One region of the Virgibacillus sp. DJP39 genome, then DNA from elsewhere that is predicted to be linked to it. Evidence: riboswitches for the same ligand, from Rfam matches in the RefSeq annotation. Region 1 holds a riboswitch; the other holds the start of a gene.

The links. Region 1 has a riboswitch for cyclic di-GMP ahead of ACOI1D_RS18125 (hypothetical protein). Riboswitches for the same ligand answer to the same signal wherever they lie in the genome.
Region 2: linked by a shared signal. The riboswitch ahead of ACOI1D_RS03685 (methyl-accepting chemotaxis protein) and the one ahead of ACOI1D_RS18125 (hypothetical protein) in region 1 are both predicted to bind cyclic di-GMP.

What each region holds. Positions count from the first base shown of each region.
Region 1 is NZ_JBMERP010000081.1:12,571-15,991, reverse strand. It holds partial or broken gene ACOI1D_RS18135 (hypothetical protein) at 1-388, shown strand, start outside; gene ACOI1D_RS18130 (hypothetical protein) at 1,245-1,370, opposite strand; cyclic di-GMP riboswitch class I at 1,479-1,561, shown strand; gene ACOI1D_RS18125 (hypothetical protein) at 1,624-2,136, shown strand; gene ACOI1D_RS18120 (DUF5667 domain-containing protein) at 2,155-2,907, shown strand; gene sigI (RNA polymerase sigma-I factor) at 3,041-3,421, shown strand, end outside.
Region 2 is NZ_JBMERP010000005.1:97,064-100,484, reverse strand. It holds gene ACOI1D_RS03700 (aspartate/glutamate racemase family protein) at 1-223, shown strand, start outside; gene panD (aspartate 1-decarboxylase) at 421-813, shown strand; tRNA gene ACOI1D_RS03690 (tRNA-Ala) at 904-976, opposite strand; cyclic di-GMP riboswitch class I at 1,261-1,363, shown strand; gene ACOI1D_RS03685 (methyl-accepting chemotaxis protein) at 1,470-3,257, shown strand.

The sequences.
Region 1 (3,421 bases):
TATTATGATTTCTCTTCTGTTAATTTCCTACTTTATAATAAATATTCCGTTAGAATTCAATTCATTAATATATATGATTTTATGCTTTTTGTTATCTTACGGACTATTGTTTACAGTATTATTTTCAGTATCTTTATTAGGGACTTGTATAAACATTTTTCAACTAAGTTTTCTTTATTCTAGCGATCAACCTTTTGATGAAGAAAATATAGAAACGTATTTCAATGATGCGAGATTAAACACTCTTACAGTTCTTTTAGTTGAAAAATTGAACTTAAGTGAGCAAGAGTTTAAAGAAAAATTAATTGAAAATATTATAAGAGACTCTCCAGATAAATTCAAAGAAAAGATTATTGAAAAAGCTAATGAATATTATGGATTTGAATGACTAAATTGTTATAGGTGATTTAGTGAGAATTGGACCTTCTAGTGGTGAGGAATAAATTAAGGAATCAAATTGGAAGAGTTAAATTCATTATATTATAAACAAAATGTGGGTAAAGAAATAACCTAACAGATGTTTCAGAATTTCACACCAGTTGCAATGGGAGGTTCTTTTTAAAGGGGAGAAAAAATATAATTGACGAATTCCTACACTAGTTAAAAAACTTGCTTTATTTAGTTTTCGCCCTTGTTTTTAATGAAATGACAATCGTTACAATGCTAATGGCTATTGCAACGCCTGAAATAATCATTGTAGCAGTCTGCATATTATCACCCCTTTTTTATTTATCAATGAGTTGTTTTAAGAGTGATCTCTCTAGTTATTAAGTCAATAATATCCTTTTTGCCTTCTATTTCTAGTATTGCTTTGATTTTAAAAATCCTTGGTCTAGGGTCTAGCTCTTCTTCATTTTTATATGCTAATTAATCACCCTTTATATAAACAAAACAATAGATTGTATGTATTCGTTATATTGGTTTAATACAAAGTATCCATACAGAATACCTCTTCTATTTGTTTCAAATCCTTTTATTTTAGTATCCGAAAAGTGACCGAAAAGTTTTAATATCGTATTTCTATATGCGTAAGTAAAAATCATTAACGTTGTTTTAATAGGGTTTTTGTTAACTATTTTTATGTATTCTAATGGTTATTATATGGGCGGCATGATGTAGAATACATCATCAAACTCTGTTAAATCAATGCTTTGGTTCATTTTTCACCCGTGCTAAAAAATACACAAAAAAATAACATTTATTTTCTATTTATATTAGAAATGGCGTCTTTCGTACAAAGTTTTTCACTTTGACGGAAGCGTCTTTTTATCTTTTTGGAGACATGTGTATAAAACTCCATTGTAGATTTCATGCCCCCATGACCCAACCTTTATCGTGATTGCTGCTAGGTCATTTTGTGCTTCCGTCATCAAACTAATATGCGTAAGTTTCTTAATTGCCCAATGTAGTAATAATATTTTAAAATTTTGTCCGTCCCCCCCAAAATTTTAAACAAGCGTACGTATAGATAAGTGAGATAGAGAGAAAGGCAAAATCATTGAAAGATGATTACGCAAAGCTAAAGGGGCTAAGGAATTTTCTATGTCAGCCAGCTGCCATCGGACCAATGCTATAAACCCCTCTCTTTACTAAAGTCATAAGGAAATGGACGGAGGTGACAGGTTGAAAAACAGGACAAGCGTAATACTATTATTTTTTATGATTTTATTCGTATTAGGAGCTTGCCAAAATGGTGGAAATGAAGGCGCACAGCCAAATGAAAAAAATAATACCGAACAGAAACAAGAGGAACAGAACTACCTATATGAAAGCGAAACAGTTAGGGTTATCGAAACACCAGGTTGGCAACAGCAAGACAACTCCAGTAAAAACAAAGAAAATATTATGTTTCAAAATGGGAATGTGAAAGCCATTTTAACGTCTATTTCGAATGAAAAGTCATTAGATGATATCAAAAGTGAATTGAAAGCATCGTTTGGAAATAGCGAGGCGATTGAGGAGGCTGAGCGATATCTTTCATTAAAATCGAACCGAAAAGAAAGCATTCGAACAGATATTTATTTGAATAGTGGAGAGGAACAAGTTGGAATTTTGATTTTTATGACCCCTCTTGAAGATTATGAAATAAACCAAGCAATGATAGAGAAATTTAAACAAAGCGTACTATACTTTTAAGAAAAAGGTGGAATTACAATGAAAACGATTATATTTAGTGTTACATTTGGTCTACTTTTATTATTTGCAGGGAATGTTTATGCAGCTGAGGATAAATCAGTTGTTGATCCGAGTTCAGATCTCTATGATACCTCTCGTGTAATGGAGGAAGCAGAATATGAGTTAACTGAAGAAAATAGTGAAAAAGCACTTCTTCAAGATGAATATGCGGATGATCGAATAAATGAAGCAGAATTGTCCTTTGAGGAAGGCAATGAAGAAAAGGCAGAAGAGTTGCTAGAAGATTATGAAGAACATGTGAAACAGAGTGAAGAAGATCTTGAAGCAGCAAAAGAAGCTGGAGAAGACACATCAGCAGTTGAAGAAATTGTAGTTGAAAATAGTCAAAAACGTTCAGAAAACCTAAAAGCACTTCTAGAGCGCGAAGATCTTCCAGAAGAAGCGAAGGCAGGTATTACGAAAGCATTAGAGAATCAACAAAAGTCCGAGCAAAAATTCTTAGCAGCTCTTAAAAAAGCTGAAGAAGCACAACCAAAAGCAGTAGAAAAACAAGAAGAAGCACAAGCAAAACAAGAAGAAGCACAAGCAAAAGCAGTAGAAAAACAAGAAGAAGCACAAGCGAAAGCAGAAGAGAAACAAGAAGAAGCACAAGCGAAAGCAGAAGAGAAACAAGAAGAAGCACAAGCGAAACAAGAAGAAGAACAAGCAAAAGCAGAAGAGAAACAAGAAGAAGCTAAAGGGAAACAAGAAGAGATATCAGGTAGACCATAACAATTGGAAAAGAAACTATAAAGGATAGTAATCCATATTAAAAATGGTTGCTATCCTTTATTAAAAACCATATACCTCCGATATATAGTAGAGAACTTTTTGTGTTTTAAGTGGTTCTATAAGGAGGGACATCATGGAAATGCCGAGGTTAAAAGCAACTTTGATAGAAATAAAAAAAGGTAATGATATAGAAAGAGAACGATTAATTCGGCATTATAAACCATATATAATTAACGTTGTTGGACATATTTGTAAACGATATGTGACATGGAGCAGTGATGAGAGCAGTATTGGACTGATTGCTTTTAACCGTGCAATAGACACATTTGAATACGATAAAGGGCGTACCTTTCTAAACTATGTATATCTATTAATTCAACGGGATCTAATTGACTATTTCCGAAAAGAAAAACGTCATTTGTACCCTATTTCAGATGACAATCAGTTAGAACATGATCGATCTGAAATGAAAGCGTCTCTAGAGTCGTACCAACAATCGACCAGTACTTCAGCC
Region 2 (3,421 bases), on a different contig from region 1:
AATTATCTATGACGACATTAAAGCAGGAAAGCCAGTGACCAGAGAGAAGTGGACAACTGTTGAACAAGCTATGTTTAATGCTGGTTGCGATAAAATTATTTTAGGGTGTACAGAGCTATCACTTGTAAAGCACGACCTTTTACTAAATGGGAGGTACATCGACTCACTTCAAGTGCTTGCTGAAGCAGCGATTGAAAGTTGTGGTTATGAAGTGAAAAGGTAAAGGGTATTAACTGATTTGTATTCTGGCCTTCCTTAATATATCCTGGTTTAAAAATAAAATAGTGAAAAAGGCTAAAATCCGATTGGCAGCAAGCTCGGGTTTTAGCTTTTTTTGCCGATTTTTAAGTTATTTATCGTTGAGATGTCCTATTGTTTACTTTATACTAATTAGATAGATTAATTGAGGAGGAATTTTACATGCAACGAATGATGTGTAAGGGAAAGATACATAGAGCTACAGTAACTGAAGCTGAACTTGATTATGTTGGTAGTATAACGATTGACTATCAGTTAATGAAAGAGGCTAATATAAAACCATATGAAATGGTGCAGATTGCAAATTTAAAAAATGCAGCCAGATGGAAGACGTATGCAATTCCAGCTCCAGAGGGTTCAAATCGTATTTGTTTAAACGGCCCGCCAGCAAATTTATTTTCACCAGGTGATTTGGTTATAATTCTAAGTCAAGGACTATTTACTGATGAAGAAATAGAACACCTAAAACCAAAAGTAGTGTTTGTTGATGAAAATAACGAGATTACTAGTGTTGAAGAGCATGATCTACATTGGCCAGAAGGCGTGAAAATTTAATACCCTATTAATTAGATGAAGGACAACAAAAAAGAACGACACCATTTTCTTTTAGAGAAAGTGGTGTCGTTCTTTTTTTTTAGGAAAGTATGGAGCATAGCGGGCTCGAACCGCTGACCTCCACGCTGCCAGCGTGGCGCTCTCCCAGCTGAGCTAATGCCCCCTGATGAACCAGATTTAATTATATGCTTTATTTGAATCTTTTTCAACCTTAATTTTGATAGATTATAAAATTCTTCCGTATCAGCTAAAACTATCATTGAGTTATAGGAACACTATGTAAGTACTGATATGGATTACATATGAATAATTAATTTCCAACTATTTATTATTTTGGGTTTATGTCGATATATAGAATATCAGCAATGCCTGTATTGTCGATTGTTGTTGATTTATAAATAGAAGTAAACTACTATTACTTTATAACTAGATAAAAAGTACTATAATAAATGATAAAGGCAAACTATCTGAAAGGATAGGACGCAAAGCTTAGGGTCTACCGCATACATGGAAGATAAATTCCAAATGTCATGACAGCCTGGTTACCAATACGTCAATTTAATTATACATATATATTAAATTGTGTTGGCTATTCTATTAATTAGGATAGCTATTTTTTATCACAAAAAAAGTATGAAAAAAAAGGGGAAATCTAGATGAATAAACTCAAACTAATAAAATATAAATTACCAATTTTCATGATAGTTTTATTAATAATTCCACTATCTTTAGTAGGTTATTTTTCCTATCAGCAAACTGCCATTTTAGAAAAAGCAGTACTTCAAAAAGAAGATATAGAAGCAATGTCTAAAAAGTCACAAGAAGTATTTGCTAAGTATGAGAGCGTCCTAACTAAGATCTCAAAATCAGCAGAGATGAACCCAGAAACATATGCATTTCCAACTGATGCTGAAAAAGAGTTTGTAAATATGCCAACAGTAAATGATCCAATTAAAACTTCCTTTTATGAATCATATCTTAAAGATGTTTCTGCGGACTACGATTATCTTTTAAATCTATATATGTCTACAGATGAAGGCGCATTTTATTTAAATAATATTCCTCCAGAAGAAGTTGATTTAACTAGTTATGATCCACGAACAACCGAGTGGTATAAAAAAGCTACTGAAGCAGAAGGAGAGGTCGTCTGGACTACTCCATATATTGATACTGGTACAGGTAAATCAACCATTACATTAGCAAAAACAATCACGGGCTCAAACGGAAACGTGATAGGTGTAGTTGGAATGGATTTCGAAATGTCTAAACTAGCAACATTATTACGTAATGATATTTTAAAAACGACGTTAATAACGGCAGTGATTTCCATTGTTGCAGGTCTAACAATCGTCTACTTCTTTGTAAAGGGTCTGCTTCAGAGCATTAGAAGAATTAAAAGTGGAATGGAACAAATTGAAAAAGGAGATCTCACGGGAGAACCAATTACCACAAATAGCAAAGATGAACTGAGTGAATTGGCTGGTTCCGTAAATCAAATGAAGGAAAACCTGCATAACATTGTCTATCAAGTAACTAATGCATCAAAACGGGTTACTGGTCAAAGTGAGGTACTTATTCAATCTGCAAGTGAAGTAAAAGGCGGTAGTGAACAAATCGCTTCAACTATGCAGGAAGTATCATCTGGTGCAGAAACACAGGCAAACAGTGCTACTGATTTAGCCGAACTAATGGAACAGTTTAATAGTAAAGTTGAACAAGCCTATGAAAATGGGGAGGAAGTCTCCAAATCATCACAGGATGTACTTATCATGACTGATACAGGTAATAAGCTAATGAAAAAGTCTGTTGCACAAATGAAAAATATTGATCAGATTGTTAGTGATGCTTTAGGTAAAGTTAGAGGGCTTGATTCTCAATCAAAAGAAATATCTAAATTAGTTTCTGTAATTAAAGATGTTGCAGACCAAACGAATCTTTTAGCCTTGAATGCAGCAATTGAAGCTGCCCGTGCTGGGGAAAGTGGTAAAGGGTTTGCGGTTGTTGCAAACGAGGTTCGTAAACTGGCAGAACAAGTAAGCAATTCAGTTGAGGATATCACAGATATAGTTAGTAAAATTCAAAAAGAGTCTAACGGTGTTGCACTTTCATTAGAAGATGGCTATAAAGCAGTGGATGAAGGTTCAAAACAAATAGGTGTAACTGGGGACACCTTTGAAAAAATAAATCAGTCTGTCAACGACGTGGTGTCTAAAATTCAAACCATTTCAGAGAACCTTAAGGATATATCTGGAAATAGTATAAAGATGAGTAGATCAATAGAAGAAATTGCATCTGTTTCAGAGGAGACAGCAGCAGGTGTTGAGGAAGCAGCTGCATCTGCAGAACAGTCCAGTAGCTCAATGGAGGAAGTATCAAATAGTGCTGATGAGCTTGCACAGCTAGCAGAACAGCTAAATGAGCAAGTGATTCGTTTTAAATTATAGTCTAGTTCTTGTGAGAGTTGGTGGTGTATTAGCGGCCATTAATTCTCCTTACAATTTTTTAAATATTGAACTCTCGTCCTTTTGTGCCGATAAAAAGAGAGTATGTATTCATTTAAAAAATTTGTCGATTTATGTTGACTTTTAGGCAGCAATAATTTATCATG